Regions from separate parts of the Streptomyces sp. NPDC051133 genome, predicted to be linked through region 4. Evidence: riboswitches for the same ligand, from Rfam matches in the RefSeq annotation. Region 4 holds a riboswitch; each other region holds the start of a gene.

What was found. A riboswitch is a leader RNA that binds a small molecule or an ion and turns the genes downstream of it on or off. The one in region 4 is predicted to bind cyclic di-AMP.
Region 1: linked by a shared signal. The riboswitch ahead of AB0N17_RS26705 (M23 family metallopeptidase) and the one ahead of AB0N17_RS43145 (transglycosylase SLT domain-containing protein) in region 4 are both predicted to bind cyclic di-AMP.
Region 2: linked by a shared signal. The riboswitch ahead of AB0N17_RS30450 (C40 family peptidase) and the one ahead of AB0N17_RS43145 (transglycosylase SLT domain-containing protein) in region 4 are both predicted to bind cyclic di-AMP.
Region 3: linked by a shared signal. The riboswitch ahead of AB0N17_RS19905 (M23 family metallopeptidase) and the one ahead of AB0N17_RS43145 (transglycosylase SLT domain-containing protein) in region 4 are both predicted to bind cyclic di-AMP.

Annotation. Positions count from the first base shown of each region.
Region 1 is NZ_JBFBBK010000027.1:120,838-125,627, reverse strand. Features, by position in the region: gene AB0N17_RS26710 (GntR family transcriptional regulator) at 68-754, opposite strand; gene AB0N17_RS26705 (M23 family metallopeptidase) at 965-1,720, opposite strand; cyclic di-AMP (ydaO/yuaA leader) riboswitch at 1,733-1,893, opposite strand; gene AB0N17_RS26700 (pitrilysin family protein) at 2,152-3,540, opposite strand; gene AB0N17_RS26695 (pitrilysin family protein) at 3,537-4,790, opposite strand, start outside.
Region 2 is NZ_JBFBBK010000034.1:89,757-94,546, forward strand. Features, by position in the region: gene AB0N17_RS30445 (tellurite resistance/C4-dicarboxylate transporter family protein) at 1-30, opposite strand, end outside; gene AB0N17_RS30450 (C40 family peptidase) at 351-1,547, opposite strand; cyclic di-AMP (ydaO/yuaA leader) riboswitch at 1,559-1,728, opposite strand; gene pcrA (DNA helicase PcrA) at 1,991-4,477, shown strand; gene AB0N17_RS30460 (M23 family metallopeptidase) at 4,505-4,790, opposite strand, start outside.
Region 3 is NZ_JBFBBK010000018.1:55,894-60,683, reverse strand. Features, by position in the region: gene AB0N17_RS19915 (PrsW family intramembrane metalloprotease) at 1-582, shown strand, start outside; gene AB0N17_RS19910 (aldo/keto reductase) at 622-1,566, opposite strand; gene AB0N17_RS19905 (M23 family metallopeptidase) at 1,637-2,683, opposite strand; cyclic di-AMP (ydaO/yuaA leader) riboswitch at 2,691-2,860, opposite strand; gene AB0N17_RS19900 (PP2C family protein-serine/threonine phosphatase) at 3,115-4,296, opposite strand; tRNA gene AB0N17_RS19895 (tRNA-Met) at 4,476-4,549, shown strand; gene AB0N17_RS19890 (dihydrofolate reductase family protein) at 4,632-4,790, opposite strand, start outside.
Region 4 is NZ_JBFBBK010000088.1:9,276-14,065, forward strand. Features, by position in the region: partial or broken gene istB (IS21-like element helper ATPase IstB) at 1-522, shown strand, start outside; partial or broken gene AB0N17_RS43140 (hypothetical protein) at 582-1,078, opposite strand; cyclic di-AMP (ydaO/yuaA leader) riboswitch at 1,649-1,806, shown strand; gene AB0N17_RS43145 (transglycosylase SLT domain-containing protein) at 1,810-2,574, shown strand; gene AB0N17_RS43150 (WhiB family transcriptional regulator) at 2,797-3,156, shown strand; gene AB0N17_RS43155 (LuxR C-terminal-related transcriptional regulator) at 3,240-3,434, opposite strand; partial or broken gene AB0N17_RS43160 (transposase family protein) at 3,435-4,084, shown strand; gene AB0N17_RS43165 (hypothetical protein) at 4,561-4,790, opposite strand, start outside.

The DNA of each region.
Region 1 (4,790 bases), on a different contig from region 4:
GCAGCAGGAAAAGGCAACGGAAATACCCGGCCCACCGAATATCATCTCTTTGTATACGGTGCCGGTGTTAATGCCGCCCGCCCGACGTGTGTACGGCGTGTTGCGAAGTCCTCACACGCTCCCCCGCCCGGCGGAAACGCAGCCGGTGCACGGCCGACGCGCGCTCGGTGTGCACGGCCGTGACCGCCCGCGCGCGCTCGCCGTCACCGCGCGCCACCGCGTCCACGATCGCCCCGTGCTCCGCCCAGGACTCCACCGGGCTCGGCGCGGACTCCACCGCGTACATCCAGGCGATCTTGTGGCGCAACTGGGTGAGCATCGAGGTCAGCGACGGACTGCCGGAGGCCTGGGCGAGCGTCTCGTGGAACCAGCCGCCCAGTGCGCGCAGATCGGCGCTGTTGCCGCTCCTGGCCCGCTCCTGGCCCAGCCGGACCAGCCCGCGCAGCACCTTCAGATGGGCCTCGGTGCGCCGCTGCGCGGCCCGGGCGGCACCGAGCGGCTCCAGGAGCAGACGCATCTCCAGCAGGTCGGCCGCCTCCTGCTCGGTCGGCTCGGCCACGCACGCGCCCGCGTGCCGGCGGGTCACCACGAAACCCTCGGCCTCCAGGGTGCGCAGGGCCTCGCGGACGGGCACGCGCGAGACGCCGTAGCGGCGGGCCAGTACTTCCTCGGTGAGGCGGCTGCCGCGTTCATGGACACCGGCGACGATGTCGTCCCGGATCGCCGTGCACACCGAGTGCGCCGGAATACGCATGACCGACCTCCGCCTTAATCCCCGTGAAACGCCGACGATGGACGCGTGTTCTGCGACTCTATTGCAATGAGCCGGAATTTCCGACGGCGGGCCGTAATCCATGGATATTTTTTGGACAGCGGTGCGGGCGGAGACAGCGGAAATACGGCGAAAGCCCCGGCTCGGCGAGCCGGGGCTTGTCAGGGGTACCGGCGATCGCCGTCCGGTCGGTCAGGCGTTCACGCCGTGCTTGCGGAGGTAGGCGACCGGGTCGACGTCGGAGCCGTAGTCGGGCGTCGTACGCGCCTCGAAGTGCAGGTGCGGGCCGGTGACGTTGCCGGTGGCGCCGGACAGGCCGATCTGCTGGCCCGGGGTGACCTGCTGGCCCACCGTGACGCCGATGGAGGACAGGTGGCCGTACTGGGTGTACATGCCGTCGGCCATGCGGATCACGATCTGGTTGCCGTAGGCGCCGCCCCAGCCGGTGGAGACGACGGTGCCCGAGCCGACCGCGTGGACGGCCGTGCCGCTGGCCGCGTGGAAGTCGATGCCCGTGTGGTGGCCCGAGGACCACAGGGAGCTGCTGGCCTCGTAGCCGGTGGAGACGTAGGAGTGGGCGACCGGCGGGACGAAGGCGTTCAGCCGCTTGCGCTCGGCCTCGCGGGCGGCACGGGCCCGGGCCTCGCGCTCCTGCTTGGCCTTCGCGGCCGCGGCCTTGGCGGCGGCCTCCTCGGCGGCCTTCTGCTCGGCGGCCTGCTTCTGGGCGGCGGCCTGCGCGTCGATGTGCTCGGCGATGTCGTCGCTCACGGCGAGCACCGGGGTGAGGCCGGTCTGCTCCGCGGAGTTCTCGGCGGCGAGGGCCGGGGAGGCGGCGAGGGTGCCGATGACACCGGTGGTGGTGAGGGCCGCGACACCGGCCGCCTGAGCGGTGGTGCGCTTGACCCGGCCGGGCTTGCGGTGCTTCCCGGTGGCGCACATGAACGCCATGAAGTGGCTGGTCCTTTCCTTCCCTCTCGCCTACCGGGTTAGCTGACGGGTTCGGAGCAGGAAGGTCTCCTACGGGCTCCCCCGCTTCCGCGCGGGCGCCCGATTCACCCCAGGGACGGTGGGTCCCCGGCTCCCCTGGCTCGCGCCGTACGGGGACTCGGCGATGACTGTCCGGTGCCGCGGGCGCGGCGTACTGCCTGACGAACAGCCCGGACGACGCTAAGCGGGGCGGCTTTCGAACCTCAAACGCAACCGGTGTTTTGTAGCGCATCCCACAGGGCAGACAGGCAACCTCCGTCTCAAATCGGTCATCTGGGGAAGCGGTTGGAACGACAAGGGCCCTGACGACCCGTAGGTCGTCAGGGCCCACGCGCGAGTACGGCGTGTGCGTGCGTGCCGCAGTGGCTGCCGCCACGCGGCGGCCGCGGACGCTACTCGGCGGCCACGACGGTGACTTCGCCGATGCCGAGCGCCTCGACCGGCGCCTTGATCTGGGCGGCGTCACCGACGAGGACGGTCACCAGGCGGTCCACCGGGAAGGCGTTCACGACGGCCGCGGTGGCCTCGACGGTCCCCGTCGCCGCGAGCTGCCGGTAGAGCGTCGCCTGGAAGTCGTCGGGCAGGTACTGCTCGACCTGGTCGGCCAGGGTGCTCGCGACGGCCGCCGCGGTCTCGTACTTGAGCGGCGCCACGCCGACCAGGTTCTGCACGGCGACGTCCCGCTCGGCGTCGGTCAGGCCCTCGGCCGCGAGGGTGCGCAGCACCTTCCACAGGTCGTCGAGCGCGGGACCGGTGTTCGGGGTGTCCACGGAGCCGCTGATGGCGAGCATCGAGGCGCCCGTGCCGTCCGGGGCGGACCGCATGACCTGCCCGAACGCGCGCACGCCGTAGGTGTAGCCCTTCTCCTCGCGCAGCACGCGGTCCAGGCGGGAGGTGAGGGTGCCGCCGAGGCAGTAGGTGCCGAGCACCTGGGCGGGCCACACGCGGTCGTGCCGGTCGGAACCGACCCGGCCGATGAGCAGCTGCGTCTGGACGGCGCCGGGGCGGTCCACGATGACCACGCGCCCGGTGTCGTCGGCGGTCACCGGCGGCACGGGCCGGGGCTCGCCCGGGGTGCCGGTCCAGGCGCCCAGGGTGTCGCCGAGCAGCTCGTCCAGGTCGATCCCGGTGAGGTCGCCGACCACGACCACCGTGCCCGTGGCGGGACGGACGTAGCGGTCGTAGAAGGCCCGTACGGCGGCGGCGTCGATCTTCTCGACGGTCTCCTCGGTGCCCTGGCGCGGGCGCGACATGCGCGAGGCCGCCGGGAAGAGCTCCTTGGAGAGCTCCTTGGCGGCACGGCGGGAGGGGTTGGCGAGCTCGTGCGGGATCTCGTCCAGGCGGTTGCGGACCAGCCGCTCGACCTCGCTCTCGGCGAAGGCGGGCGCGCGCAGCGCGTCGGCGAGCAGGCCGAGGCCCTTGGCCAGACGGGAGGCCGGGACCTCCAGGCTGATCCGGACGCCGGGGTGGTCGGCGTGCGCGTCGAGCGTGGCACCCGCGCGCTCCAGCTCGGCGGCGAACTCCTCGGCGGAGTGCTTGTCCGTGCCCTCGGAGAAGGCCCGCGCCATGATCGTGGCGACGCCGTCCAGGCCCGTCGGCTCGGCGTCCAGGGGCGCGTCCAGCAGGACCTCGACGGCGACGACCTGCTGGCCGGGGCGGTGGCAGCGCAGGACGGTCAGACCGTTGCCGAGCGTGTCGCGCTCGGGGGCGGGGAACGCCCACGGCTTGGCCTCGCCGGGCTGCGGCTGGGGGTGGAAGTCCATGGTGGCGAGCTCGGTCACTTGGCCGTCTCCTCGTTCTCGTTTCCGGCCTCTACGGTCGCTTCCGCCTCCGGGTCCTCGGGCACGTCGGCGTCCTCGACGCTCTCCGGGGACTTCGGCTCGTAGACGAGCACCGCGCGGTTGTCGGGGCGCAGCCGGGCCTTGGCGACCTCCTGGACCTCCTCGGGGGTCACCGCCAGGACCCGCTCGACGGCGGTGAGGGCGAGCTGCGGGTCGCCGAACAGCACGGCGTACCGGCACAGTTCGTCGGCGCGGCCGGCGACCGTGCCGAGCCGGTCCAGCCACTCGCGCTCCAACTGGGCCTGGGCGCGCTCCATCTCCTCGGGCGTGGGGCCCTCCTCGGCGAACCGGGCCAGCTCCTCGTCGATGGCGGTCTCGATGACCGGGACCTCCACGTCGCCGGAGGTCTTCACGTCCAGCCAGCCCATGGAGGGCGCGCCGGCCAGGCGCAGCAGGCCGAAGCCGGCCGCGACGGCCGTACGGTCGCGGCGCACCAGCCGGTTGTACAGGCGGGAGGACTCGCCGCCGCCGAGGACGGTCAGGGCGAGGTCGGCGGCGTCGCACGCGCGCGTGCCGTCCTCGGGGAGCCGGTAGGCGGCCATCAGGGCGCGCGCCGGGACCTCCTCGACGACGACCTCGCGCTTCTGCTCGCCGATGACCTCCGGCAGGGAGCCGTCGCGGGGCTGCGGCTTGCCGTCGTGGGACGTGATCGAGCCGAAGTACTTCTCGATCCAGGCGAGCGTCTGCCGCGGGTCGATGTCGCCGACCACGGACAGGACGGCGTTGTTCGGCGCGTAGTAGGTGCGGAAGAACCGGCGCGCGTCCTCCAGGGTGGCCGCGTCCAGGTCCGCCATCGAGCCGATCGGCGTGTGATGGTAGGGGTGGCCCTCCGGGTAGGAGAGGGCGGTCAGCTTCTCGAAGGCGGTGCCGTAGGGGACGTTGTCGTAGCGCTGACGGCGCTCGTTCTTGACGACGTCCCGCTGGTTCTCCATGGACTCGTCGTCCAGGGCGGCCAGCAGCGAGCCCATGCGGTCGGCCTCCAGCCAGAGGGCGAGCTCCAGCTGGTGGGCGGGCATGGTCTCGAAGTAGTTCGTGCGCTCGAAGCTGGTGGTGCCGTTGAGCGAGCCGCCGGCGCCCTGCACCAGCTCGAAGTGACCGTTGCCCGTCACCTGGGCCGAGCCCTGGAACATAAGATGCTCGAAAAGGTGAGCCAGACCGGTACGTCCCTTGACTTCGTGACGGGAACCGAC
Region 2 (4,790 bases), on a different contig from region 4:
CCACGCGCGCAGACCCGAGAAGCCGGACATGCGCCGATGCTAGGCAGCCGAGCGGCCCGGCATCGGGAAGGGCACGCGCGCGAGGGCGGGTGAAAACGCCGGGACGCGCCCGGGCACGGAGAACCGGCGGTGCCCGGCGCGGGCACGGCGTGGGTACGACGTGCGGTTCGTGCCGGGCGTGGGCACGATGCGTGGTTCGTGCCCGGCGCCGGCACGGCACAGGACGGACGCACCCGTACGCGCGCGCGTGCGATCGGCCGCGAGTCCTGTGCACCGTACGCGCGCGTGTGGCGCGCGCACGGCGTAGGTCCCGCGGGGCGGACGCGCGCCCGCCCCGCGTCCGCCGCCGGTCAGACCGGTCGCACCACGCTGTGGATCACCGGCTCCCCGGTGTGGTGGACCGCCTGCTCGCGGACGTACGCGCCGGGGCCCGGGGCGTGGATCATCATGCCGTCGCCGGTGCAGAGGCCGACGTGGCTGCTGTCCTCGCGGAAGAAGACCAGGTCACCGGGGCGGGCGTCGTCGAGGGCCACGACGGTGCCGGCGACCGCCTGGTCCCGGGCCGCGCGTGGCAGGGTGACGCCGGCGGCCTTCCAGGCGGCCTGGGTCAGGCCCGAGCAGTCGTAGGAGCCGGGACCGCTGGCGCCGCTCACGTACGGCTTGCCGATCTGGGCGCGGGCGAAGGCGATCGCCTTCTCGGCCCTGGTGGCCTCGGGGCCGGAGACGACGTGGGCCTGCGGGCCGACGTCCGGCTGCTTCTCCTGCGGGAGCGCGGCCGGGCGGGAGTCCGCCTCGGCCGTGAGCCGGGACAGCAGCTCGCGCGCGAGGACGAGCTTGCGCTGGACGGTGGCCTTGGCGCCCTTCACGTCGTACGGCGCGGCGGCTGGTGTCTCGGGTGTCTCCGTGGTCCGGGTGGCCCTCCCGCGCCCGGCCGCGTCCTTCACGTGTGAGGCGAGCCGGTTCATCACCCTGTGCTGGGCGAAGTGGTCCTGCGGATACTCGGCGAGGAGGGAGGCGGCGGGGTCGGGGGCCACCGTGAACGGCGCCAGACCCTCGCGGGGCCGGGCGCGCCGGGCCGCGCGCCGGGCGCCCTCCTGGCGCGGTTCCCCGGCGCGCGCCCACTCGGGGGCCGTCCGGTCCCCGGTGAGCGCCCGGTGCCCCGCCGTCCCGTCCCCGGGGTGCGCCTGCTCCCGGACGGTCCGGTCCTCGCCGGGCGCCGTCTCGCGGGCCGTACGGTTCTCGGTCAGTGCGCGCTCCCGCGCCGCCTGGTCCTCGGCCCTGGCCCGCTGCCGGGCCGCGGCCTGTTCCTCGGCGCGCGCCCGCTGCCGGGCCGCCGACTCCTCCTCCGGCGCCGAGTCGGCGCGGCGGTAGAACTCGTCGATCTTCTTCTCGATCTCCTCCAGGCTCGGCCTGCCGTCGTCGGCGGGGGCCGCCTCGGCCGTCTGGGACAGGACGGCCACGGAGGTGAACGCGGCGGTGGCGAGGGCGGGGCCACGCAGGCCCGGTCCACGGGTGCCGGCGGGGCGCGGCTTGCGGTGCGACGCCAAAGCTGGCGACTCCTTCCAACGTGCGCCGCCTACCGGGTTAGCTGTCGGGTTCGGGCGGGTGGTTCGGAAGGGTTGCCCTACGGCGTCGTCCCGGGCGGGAGTCGGCCGATTCACCCCAGGATCGGTGGGTCCCCGGCTCCGGGCACCGTGCGGGGCGCGCCGGACTCGGCGGAGGCCGTACGGCCCGGCGACGTTCGCCGGAGAGGGGTCGTGCGGCCTGACGGAAACCTAGCCAACTCGTGTGTCTTCTGTGAAGGTTGGTGCGAGGTATGTCCGATACATTTCCGTGACCTGAGGGCACTTTCACACCCACGTGAGCAGGCGCTTCCGCAGCGTGAGGGGTCATCGGGCCTTATTGACACGAAGATCAACCGTCCACGGGACCGGCCATGTTCCGGGGACGGCGGCCGGTTGTCGGTGGGGCGCCCTAGACTCGGAGAGCGATGAGCAGCCTCTTTGACGACAGCTTCCTGGCGGACCTCCAGCCCTCGCGCGGGCACGAGGAGGAGCCCCCGCCACCGCCCGAGGACGACCACGCTCCGGAGCCGCTTCCGGACGATCTGTTCGGCGGGAAGTTCGACGTGCCGCCGGACCGGGACGCCTACTACCGCGACGGTGCCCCGCGTCCCGCGATCGACGCGGCGGCACTCCTGGAAGGGCTGAACGAGAACCAGCGCGCCGCGGTCGTGCACGCCGGCACTCCGCTGCTCATCGTCGCCGGTGCCGGCTCCGGCAAGACCCGCGTGCTCACCCACCGCATCGCGCACCTGCTCGCCGAGCGGAACGTGCACCCGGGCCAGATCCTCGCGATCACCTTCACCAACAAGGCCGCGGGCGAGATGAAGGAGCGCGTCGAGCAGCTCGTCGGCCCGCGGGCGAACGCGATGTGGGTGATGACGTTCCACAGCGCGTGCGTGCGCATCCTGCGCCGGGAGTCGAAGAAGCTCGGCTTCACGTCGTCGTTCTCGATCTACGACGCCGCGGACTCCAAGCGCCTGATGGCTCTGGTCTGCCGCGACCTGGACCTCGACCCCAAGCGCTTCCCGCCGAAGTCCTTCAGCGCCAAGATCAGCAATCTGAAGAACGAGCTGATCGACGAGGAGGACTTCGCCGCCCAGGCCGCCGACGGCTTCGAGAAGACCCTCGCCCAGGCCTACGCCCTGTACCAGTCGCGGCTGCGCGAGGCCAACGCCCTCGACTTCGACGACCTGATCATGACGACGGTCAATCTGCTGCGCGCCTTCCCGGACGTCGCCGAGCACTACCGCCGTCGCTTCCGGCACGTCCTGGTCGACGAGTACCAGGACACCAACCACGCCCAGTACGCACTCGTCAGGGAACTCGTCGGCACCGGCGAGCGCGCCGACGAGGCCGACACCCCGCCCGGCGAGTACGACGTCCCGCCCGCCGAGCTGTGCGTGGTGGGTGACGCGGACCAGTCGATCTACGCCTTCCGCGGTGCGACGATCCGCAACATCCTCCAGTTCGAGGAGGACTACCCGGACGCGACGACGATCCTGCTGGAGCAGAACTACCGCTCCACGCAGACCATCCTGAGCGCGGCCAACGCGGTCATCGAGCGCAACGAGTCCCGCCGCCCGAAGAACCTGTGGACCAACGCCGGCCACGGCGCGCGGATCACCGGCTACGTCGCCGACACCGAGCACGACGAGGCCCAGTTCGTCGCCGACGAGATAGACCGTCTCACCGACGCGGGTGACGCCAAGGCCGGCGACGTCGCCGTCTTCTACCGGACCAACGCCCAGTCCCGCGTCTTCGAAGAGATCTTCATCCGCGTCGGCCTGCCCTACAAGGTCGTCGGCGGTGTCCGCTTCTACGAGCGCAAGGAGGTCCGGGACGTCCTCGCGTACCTGCGCGTCCTCGCCAACCCCGAGGACTCGGTACCGCTGCGCCGCATCCTCAACGTGCCCAAGCGGGGCATCGGCGAGCGCGCGGAGGCCATGATCGACGCCCTCGCCCAGCGCGAGAAGATCAGCTTCCCGCAGGCGCTCCGGCGGGTCGACGAGGCGTACGGCATGGCCGCGCGCTCCACCAACGCGGTCAAGCGGTTCAACACGCTGATGGAGGACCTGCGCACCATCGTGGAGTCCGGCGCCGGACCGGCCACGGTCCTGGAGGCCATACTCGAACGCACCGGCTACCTGGCCGAGTTGCAGAACTCCACCGACCCGCAGGACGAGACCCGCATCGAGAACCTCCAGGAACTCGCCGCCGTGGCGCTCGAGTTCGAGCAGGAGCGCGGCGAGGGCGAGCCGGCGGGACTGGCCGACTTCCTGGAGCAGGTGGCGCTGGTCGCCGACTCCGACCAGATCCCCGACGAGGAGGACGGCGACGGTGTCATCACGCTGATGACGCTGCACACCGCCAAGGGCCTGGAGTTCCCGGTCGTCTTCCTGACCGGCATGGAGGACGGCGTCTTCCCGCACATGCGTGCCCTCGGCCAGACCAAGGAGCTGGAGGAGGAGCGCCGCCTGGCGTACGTCGGCATCACGCGCGCGCGGGAGCGGCTGTATCTGACGCGGTCGGCGATGCGCAGCGCCTGGGGCCAGCCGTCGTACAACCCGCCCTCCCGGTTCCTGGAGGAGATTCCGGCCACGCACGTGGACTGGAAGCGGACGGGGGCGGTGGCGCCAGTGTCGTCCGGGCCGGCGTCCGGGATCGCCGCCTCGCTGTCCTCGACGCGCTCGCGCTCGTCGGCGGCGGGCGCCTCCGGGTTCGCCACGCGGCGGACCACCGAGAAGCCGGCGGTGTCCCTGGCGGTCGGCGACCGGGTCACCCACGACCAGTTCGGCCTCGGGACGGTCGTCGCGGTGTCGGGCGCGGAGGACAAGGCGCAGGCGACGATCGACTTCGGCGACGGCAAGCCGAAGCGGCTGCTGCTGCGGTACGCGCCGGTGGAGAAGCTGTAGGAGGTCCGGGGGCACCGCCCCCGGCCGCTACGTGGGGTCGAGCCCGTGGCTGCGCAGCCACGGCAGCGGGTCTATGGCCGCCCCGCCCGCCGGGCGCACCTCGAAATGGAGGTGCGGGCCGGTGGAGTTGCCCGAGTTGCCGGAGTAGGCGATCGGCTGGCCGGCCTTGACGGTCGTACCGGAGGGCACGCGGTAGCTGGACAGGTGGCAGTACCAGGTCTGCGTGCCGTCCTTCGCGGTCAGGATCAGCATGTTGCCGTAGGCGCTGTTCCACTTGGTGCTGACGGTGCCGTCGGTCGCGGCCATCACCGTG
Region 3 (4,790 bases), on a different contig from region 4:
ATCTACGGCGCCTTCATGGTGCCCGCGTTCGGCCTGCTGACCTGGCTGACGATCTGGACGCGCCAGCGCGAGCTGCGGACGGTGCGGGAGGAGCTGCCGGCGTACGTGCCGGCGGGGTGGCTGGGGCCGGCCGAGCCGTTCGCGCTCGGCTCGATGCGGGCGCGGCGGATGGCCCGGGACTACGCCCGCCACCACCTCGGGCGCCCGGCGGCACGGGAGGTGGCGCGGTACGAGGCCCACGCCACCTCGCTGGCGCTCCTGCGGCGGCGGGGGCGGGAGGGCAAGGCCGGCGCCGACTTCGTCGTACGCGAGCGCGAGCTGCTGGACGAGCTGTGGAAGCGCAAGGACGTCTCCGGCCCCGCACTGGAGTACGCGGCGAGGACTGCTGCTCCGGTACGGATGCCTGCGGCGCCCTGGCCGCCTTACGGGTACCCGGCCCACGGAACCGCGGGGTACGGGACCCCGGGGTACGGGACCGCGGCGTACGGGACCGCGGCGTACGGGACGCCGGGGTACGGGTATCCGACGGTGCCGTACCCCGCGTGTCCCTCGTACCCCGCGTACAACCCGTACCAGCCGTAGCCGCCCGGCCGCCGTCCGGTGAGGGGCGGCGGCGGGGGATCAGGAAGAGGCCCGGGTCAGGCGGGTCAGCTCCTCGTCCGTCAGCTTCAGGTCGGCCACCTCCAGCAGTGCCGGGAGCTGGTCCACCGTGCGGGCCGAGGCGATGGGGGCCGTGATCGTCGGCTGGGCGGCCAGCCAGGCGAGGGCGACCGTGGCGACCTGGGCCCCGTGGGCGGCCGCGATCTCGTCCAGGGCCGTGAGGACCTGCCGGCCGCGCTCGGACTGCAGGTGCTTGGCCGCTCCCTCGGCGCGGGCGCTGTCGACCGTCGTACCCGGCCGGTACTTGCCGGTCAGGAAGCCCGAGGCGAGCGAGAAGTACGGCACCGCGGACAGGCCCTCCTTCGCGGCCAGGTCCTGCAGCGGGCCCTCGTAGGTGTCGCGGGAGACCAGGTTGTAGTGGGGCTGGAGCGCGACGTACCGGGCCAGGCCCTCGCGGTCGGAGAAGTCCAGGGAGGCCCTCAGGCGGTCGGCGCTGATGTTGGAGGCGGCGATGTGCCGGACCTTGCCCGCCTTCACCAGCTCGTCCAGGGCGCCGATGATCTCCTCGACCGGCACCTCGGGCTTGTCGAAGTGGGTGTAGTAGAGGTCGATGTGGTCGGTGTCCAGGCGGCGCAGGGAGGCGTCGGCGGCCGCCTTGATGTTGGCGGCGGACAGGCCCTGGTACTCGGGGTGCTGGCTGACCTTGGTGGCGATGACCACGTCGTCGCGGTTGCCGCGGGCCTTGACCCACTTGCCGATGATCGTCTCGGACTCGCCGCCCTTGTTGCCCTCGATCCAGGCGGAGTAGGAGTCGGCCGTGTCGATGAAGTTGCCGCCGGCGGCCGCGTAGGCGTCCAGGACGGCGAAGGAGGTCTCCTCGTCCGCGGTCCAGCCGAAGACGTTGCCGCCGAGGGAGAGCGGGAAGACCTCGAGGTCGGAGGAGCCGAGTGTGCGCAGAGAAGTCATGCTCAATGTCAACGCCGGCGGCGGATGATCGCATTCCGCCGCCGGCGCCGTGTTCACACGAACGACACGCTCAGGGGGTGAGGCCCTTCGACCGCAGCCAGGGCGCCGGGTCGACGGCGGTGGCCTGGCCGTTCGGGTGCACCTCCAGGTGCAGGTGCGGGCCGGTGACGTTGCCGGTGGCACCGACGCGGCCGATGACGTCGCCGGTGGAGACCTTCTGGCCGACCGAGACGTTGATCGAGGACTGGTGGCAGAACCACAGCTCGGTGCCGTCGTCCAGGGTGAGGACGGTGCGGTAGCCGTAGGCACCGGCCCATCCGGCCTGGGTGACCGTGCCGCTGTGGATCGCCTTGATGAGGGTGCCGGTGGGAGCGGCGAAGTCCAGGCCGGTGTGGTAGCCGGAGGACCACATGGAGCCGGGCTGCCCGAACGTTCCGGTGAGCGTGTACGAGACGACCGGCAGCGTGTACTGCTTGGCCAGCTCGGCCAGCCGCTCGGCCTCGGCGGCCTTCTTGGCGTCGGCCTCCGCCTTCTGCTGGGCGGCGGCGGCCTTGGCGGCGGCGTCCTTCTCCGCCTTGGCGGCGGCGTCGGCGGTCTGCTTCTCGGAAGCGGCGAGCGCGGCGGCGGTGGCCTTGCTGTCGGCCTTGCTCTGCTGCTGCTCGGCCTGGGCCATGATCCGGTTGCGCAGGGCCTCGCCGGCACCGGTGCTGCTGTCGCTGTCGGCGGTGGTGCCGACGTTGCTGAGCGCGGTGGCGGTGGCCTGGTGCGTGTCGGAGCCGGAGGAGTCGTCGCCGAAGAAGTGGTCGACGGAGGACGGCAGGTCCGGCAGGTCCGGCAGGGATATGGAGACCGGCGGCTTGCCGGTGTTGGCGCTGGCCATGCCGCCCGCGCCGACCGCGGCCATCACGCCGACGCCGAGGACGGTGGAGCTGCGCGCGAAGCCGCCGCGCTGCTTGGCGACGCGGTGCCGGCCGCGGACCGGGGCGACGGAGTCCTCGGTCGGGTTCCACTCCTCCCAGGGGCCCTCGTCGGCGCGGTAGGCGCCGTAACCGAACGTTTCGGACTCGCGCTGCGCAGGCACGAACGGGGCTTCTGGGGCAGGCCGGTTGGACGCCACGCGGGCGTGCTCCTTTCCTTCCGCCGCCTACCGGGTTAGCTGACGGGTTCGGAGCAGGAAGGTCTCCTACGCGCGTATACCGGTCGTGGACTCAAAGCAGTTCACGGCGGTGTCCGCGTGATTCACCCCAAGGTGGTGGTTCCCCGGTTCCCTTGCGGGATTCGGCGCGTGCGCACGGAGCCGCCTCTTGTGACGGCTGGGACGACCGCGCTGCGTTATCGAACGTTAATAGACCCGCCAGGCACTTTCCAAGCCGTTCGGCTTGATCATTAAGGTTTCCGGTCGCGGACTTTCCGGACAGGAAGCCTGCAAAACGGGCGAGTTGGCCACGCTTCAGGAGTCTCAGTGTTTTTGATGGTGACTCAGATGTTATGCGCACGGCGGTCGGGCGGTCACAGGCCGTGACTTCCGCCCAGGGACCGTCACCCCGCTCAGGGCCGCCGCACGGCGAGCAGCGCCATGTCGTCCGCCATTCCGCCGCCGGAGTGCCGCCGCGCCTCGGTGGCGAGCCGGTCGAGCAGCGCGCCCGGGTCGGCGAAGGGGCGTCCGTCGAGCCGCCGTTCCAGGTCGTAGAACCGGCCGTGGCCGTCCCGGGCCTCGGAGAGGCCGTCGGTGTGCAGCAGCAGCGTGGCCCCGCTCGGAAAGCCCGCCTGGAGGGACCGGTCGGGCCACCGGCCGAGGTCGGCCATGCCCAGCGGCAGCGCGGGCTCGTGCGTGGTCAGGGCGCGCACGGTGCCGTCGGCGTAGAGCAGCAGCGGAGGTGGATGGCCGCGGTTGACGAGCCGTACGACCCCGTCGCCGTGCGGGAGTTCGGCGAGGACGGCGGTGGTGAACCCCTCGAAGGCGTCGATGCCGGCCCGCCGGGTGCCCTCCCGGGCCAGCGCCCGCTCCAGCCGCTCGGCCACCTCCTCCAGGGTGGCCGCGTGCTCGGCCGCCTCCCGGAACGCCCCGATCACCACGGCGACCGCGGCGACCGCGCCGATGCCCTTGCCGCGTACGTCCCCGACGACCAGCCGGACGCCGTACGGGCTGTCCTGCACCGCGTACAGGTCCCCGCCGATGGACGCGTCCCGCCGCGCCGCCTCGTAGCGGGCGGCGATCTCGAAGCCGCCGATCCGCGCCGCGGGCTCCGGCAGTACGGCCCGCTGGGCGGCCTCGGCGACCTCCCGGGCGGAGGCGAGCCGCCGGTCGCCGAGCCGGACCACCCGGTTGATGGCGAGGGCGAGCAGGGCGACCGTGGCGATGGTGACCGCGTCGGTGACGGCGGCGACGGCGGGGTGGGTGCCGGGGCCTGCGTGCACCGCGAAGCCGGCGGCGAGGGCCGTGAGGCCGGTGAGCACGGTGGTGCGCAGCGACGACAGGGGTGCGGCGATCAGCGGGGCGGCGGAGAAGAACGGGACGGCGGTGAACTCCTCCGGGGTGAGCAGGCCGTACAGGACGCCCGCCGCGATCAGCAGGGCGGGCAGGGCGCGGGCCGGGACGCGAGGGTCGAGGCGGCGTGGGCGGGGCAGAGGCGGGGGCTCGTCGCCGAGGCCCGGGTCGGACAGGGGGTCGCCGGGCAGCCGGCCGCCGGCCCTGGTGCACGTGTTCTCCTCCACCTCTCCAGGGCGCACCGTTTGTCTCCCACGTGTCCGACGTACGTCCAGATTTGCGGGCGGCACGGCGCGCGGCGAGCGCTGTGGGCCGACCGGATGATCCCGCCGTACGGCCCCGCCGACAGGCCGCACGACAGGCCCGCCGGCCACGGATGTGCGTTCCGACCTGCGGATGGGGTACTCTTGAGACACAACGACGCGGGGTGGAGCAGCTCGGTAGCTCGCTGGGCTCATAACCCAGAGGTCGCAGGTTCAAATCCTGTCCCCGCTACTGAAGGCTCAGGGCCGGAAACCATCACTGGTTTCCGGCCCTGAGTGTTTGTGCCGCCCCCCGCAGGGGCGGCACGGTGCCGTCAGCCCGGCAGATGCGCGTTCGGTGCCTTGGCGAGTCCCTCCAGCTCCGGCAGGACGATCACCTGCGCGCCCGCGCCGGCCAGCACCCCCGTCCCGTCGGCCGCCGCGACGAACGTGTCCGGCTCCCGCCAGGCCGTGACCACCCGGCGCACGCCCGC
Region 4 (4,790 bases):
GAACTCGATCCGCGCAAGGTCAAGGACCTGGCCACCCTCTCCTTCGTCGAGGACAAGGCCAACGTCGCCCTGCTGGGGCCGCCCGGGGTCGGCAAGACGCACATCGGCGTCGCCCTCGCGGTCGCGGCCTGCCGGGCCGGCTACTCGCTCTACTTCACCAGCCTCGACGACATGGTCCGCCACCTCAAGGCCGCCGAGGACCAAGGCCGGCTGATCAGCAAGCTCACCAGCTGCCTCCGCCCGAGCGTTCTCGTGGTCGACGAGGTGGGCTACCAGCCGCTTGAGCGGGCCGAGGCGAACCTGGTCTTCCAGGTCATCTCCAAGCGCTACGAAAAGGGCTCGATCATCCTGACCTCGAACAAGACTTTCGGCGAATGGGACCAGGTCTTCGGCGACGAGGTCCTGGCCACCGCGATCCTCGACCGCCTCCTGCACCACTGCGAGGTCGTCTCGATCAACGGCAACAGCTATCGCCTCAAGAACCGCCTTCAGGCCATCGAACGGGACACCGAGGTGGCCTGAGCAGTGGTGCACACAACTTCTTGCTCGGTGGTGCACTTCCTCAGACGAGTACGCGGACACTGGGCTTCCAGCGCCCGGCGCTGTTCGTGGACGGCGGCCAGGGACGGGATCACGGTGTTGAGGGTGCCGGGGCCCGGAACGACGACGGTCTGTTCGTCGAGTGCGTCGAAGACATCGTCGATGAGCCGGGCAGCCATGCGGGGCATTGGGCCGGACGACTTCGACGAGTCTGCTGTGGCCGGCTTTCCGCAGGTCGGCCGGGAGCCGTAGCGTTTCCGCAGCCACTTGACGGCCGGGTGGCCCAGGCGCGGTCCGAGGACGCGTTCCAGCGAGGGGGGAACTGGGTGAGCGGGCCGCGTATCCGGTTGGAGGTGCGGGTGGATTGGGCTGCGAGGTCCTGGTCGAAGGCCACCAGGACGGTCAGCTCGGCGGTGATGTCGTCGGTCAGCTCCAGCGAGCGCAGGCCGCCGTCCGCTGTCGGTCTATGACGAGCTCACCGGCATCCGGCCCTTCGCCTCACCCGCCCCGACCGAGGACGCCCGTTGAGTGAGCTGGGATCTCTCACCCACATCGCCGTCGTATCGCCCGGATTGCTCGCCCGCGCGATCTGCGCGGTCAGAGAGGGGGCTTGCTTACCGGCAGGGGGACAGAGCGACAACGGACACCTCGACAACTGCGTCGATCTTCGAAACAGCTCCGAGCATGCCCGCTGATCACGTGGCGCACCGGGAAACTCCAAGATCCCTAACAGAGTCAAGCTAGGGAGTGGCTGCCGTATCGAGGACATCATTTTCGTCACTAGCACATTTATATAGGCATGACGAGCACTAACATCATCAATAGTACGTTTTGATACTAGTTGCTAACTCTTCCCGTAAAGGCGGCTAACATCTTCACGCGGTGTGGCCTGCATCACGCATGAATGGTGACCAGTCGAATCCACGTGCCAGATCCGGGTCAGCAGCGGGGAGTTGGGGGTTCATGGAGCCCTGGGGACGCCTGTGCCGCACGCTCTCCGTACCGGGCACGAGCCTCCTGGATGAATTCGAGGGCTTGTCTCCCGTGCAAGGTTCGCCTACGGTGCCCGTCACTCCGAGTTGACGTCGAATCCCGCTGCAGCTCGGAAATCCGAAATTCGCTAATTCACGAACAGTGGGAGCGGGGAACCCAAACTTGCCGCACGCCCGAAAACGGGCCGGCTTGGGGTGAAGCCGCCTTCAAAAGCGGCCGGACAGCTCCAGTCCGAACCCGACAGCTAACCTCGCAGACGGCAGGAGAGGCCTTGCCATGCCCAGACAAGGAAAACATCGTCGCCAGAAGGACACCCAGACGGGGCGTCACTTGACGATTGCAGGGATCGGCGGCAGCGCAATCGCCCTGCCGCTGGTGTGCGCGACCACGGCCGATTCAATTCCGCAACTTGCTCCAACCACCGAACACACCAGCACACTCGACACCCACGCTTCTTCCGCTGCTACTCATCACAAACCCGTGACGTATACGGTCGCTCCCGGAGATTCGCTATCGACGATAGCTGCAAAATTCTCCTTGCCTGGCGGCTGGCAGAAGCTCTATCGGGATAATCGGACCAGTATCGGCGATAATCCATCAGCTATTCGCACCGGCATGAAGCTTCTAGTGAACGGTGGGTCCAGGTCGACCGCCTCTCCACACCACCCTGGCAGTAAAGTCCAGCATTCCTCGGCTCCTAGGACACGGAACAAGACCTACCCGAACAATCTTGACGGCTGGATCCGTGAATCACTCGCGGTCATGTCAAAGCATGGAATTCCTGGCTCATATCAGGGAATTTATCGCAACGTCATGCGCGAGTCTTCCGGAAATCCGCAGGCTGTTAACAACTGGGACTCAAATGCGGCCGCAGGCACGCCATCCAAGGGACTTCTTCAGATTATCGCGCCAACGTTTGCGGCATATCATGTTCCAGGGACTTCAATGAACCCCTTTGATCCAGTTGCCAACATCACGGCAGCCTGCCATTACGCAGCTGCGCGTTACGGTTCCATTGACAACGTCCACGGCGCCTACTGAAATTCAGAGAAGCCGACGCTAGCCACGTCTACCTGCCCCTGGCGTGCGGCGATGATGCCGCGCCGGCCGACATCCCTAAAGCGGAGGCGAACACATGCTACGCGAGGCATCGCCGCGCCCGGGGCAACTGACAGAGCCCGCTGAGCAACAGGGAGCCAGTAAGCACCTCGATAGCCCATCAAGGCCAACTCGCAACGTTTACTCATGATGGGATAAATTGTAGTGACATCGGTTACTCATTGGAGCACGCAGGGGCGGTGTCGAACCACGCCACCGGACGATCTCTTCGTCACTGGCGCCGCGCAGAACCGTGCCAAAGCGGTGTGTACCAGCTGCCCTGTACGAACCGAATGTCTTGCTTTCGCGCTGGATCATCGGATTGAGTATGGAGTCTGGGGCGGAATGACTGAACGCGAGCGGCGGGCTCTATTGCGCCGCCGTCCAACGGTCGTTTCATGGCGTCGCCTTCTGGAGACAGCGCGTGTGCAGTACCAGCAGCAAACCAGTGATGCAGGGGGCAAGCAGATCCCACCACTCGCAGCACAGACCAGCCGAGCGACGGTGGGAGTAATCATCGAATAAGGCCTGAGCATGTTAACTGGGACCAGGTCAGTGCGTGCAGTTGGCCGGTCTCACGAGGTGACTGAGAATGACGCATGACGCCCCTAGTCCCGGAATTGGCGGCGACTACTAAAACCATATCTGGAATAAATATGACCACGATGGTATTCAACAGTTTTCGAGCTGATGAAGAGCTCGACACCAATCTCTTCATGCTCCTCAGTTGGGTCGACAGATGAGTGAAGCCCCGGGTAGACGGGTTCACGACCAAGACCACCCGGTACCACCAGAGGCTTCACGTGCTTGTCTGTCCGCGCGGGCTGGACGTGTCCAGCCGATCTCCCTGTCCTTCCTCGCCGCTCGCCTGCGCGAACACCGTTGTCGGACCGGAAGCTCCCGGCCGGCCGTCGGGCCCTGCTGGTGTTGGCGCATCTGCGGAACGGAACCACCTATGCCCAGCTCGCGGCAAGCTTCCAGGCCAGGGACGAGCACGGCCTACCGCTACATCAGCGAGGCCGACGACCTGCTGGCGGCACTCGCACCGAACCTCGGCGAGGCCGTCCGGACCGCTTCGACAAAGGCATACGTCCTTCTCGACGGAACGCTCCTGCCGATCGACCGGATCGCCGCCGACCAGCCCTTCTACTCTGTCAAGCACAAGAAGCACGGCATGAACGGCAGGTCGTCGCCGATCCCTCGGCCGGCCGCCGTGGGCCTCTCCGGCACCGTCAGGGGCCGTTCACGACGTCCGCGCGACCCGCGAACACGGCACCATCAACGCCCTCGACCAGGCACAAAGCTCTTGCCGGGCGGACAAGGCCTCCAGGGAGGTCCCGGACCAAAATCCGCGCCCTCCTCGAACAAACCATGGCCGCCCCCAAGAACCGGCGCCTCCTCCGCAAACTCCGCTGCTCGACCACCCCGCATCACGGGCCTCATCCAGGCCGTCCACCCTGCATCACGCCAGCTCAACCCCAGGATGAAAAGGCCTCAGTTAATCGAAATAACAAAAAAGCCCCACCTTTCCCCTAATCCAATGAATGTGCTCGCGCCAGCGGGGCGAGACCTCGCCGCCGGTGGCGATCGCATGGCAGGGAAGACAAGGAGCATCCGGATCTTCGCCTCGCCCGTCGATGCAGCACCCCAGCTGTACCTGGACGCGCGGCGGCTCCCCGGCTCCTTGCAGTCTGATCAACCGGCATGGCCGCACGGGCCGGGCCGCCGTACGGTGCGGTTGCACTGCCCGTGTGCCGCGATGTGGTGAGGTGACCCCTGCAGTCTCAACGAGGCTCCCGCCCGTAATCGGGGCATCGTGGCACACGGGCTTCTTCCCGAGGACGAACAACTGCCCATCAAGCCGGCAGCCAGCTCGTCACCGCGCTGTACACGGCCGCGGCACCGTAATGCGGCGTGACCGGCAGGTCGTCAACGGTTGCGGATGGTGAAGGGCAACTGCTGGAAGAAGATATCCGTGTTGCCGGTAGCCACCACAACCCCTGCTTGAGCAGTGCTCACCGCGGCGGAGCTGTTGACTGCGAACCTGAGCCGGTAGACGGCCGTAGCGCCCGGCCGCAGGGGTGAATCGGCGACAGGGAACAGCCGGGATCCCATGCCGGGATCGCAACTACCAGCCTTGAGCGCGATCCGCTCCCAAC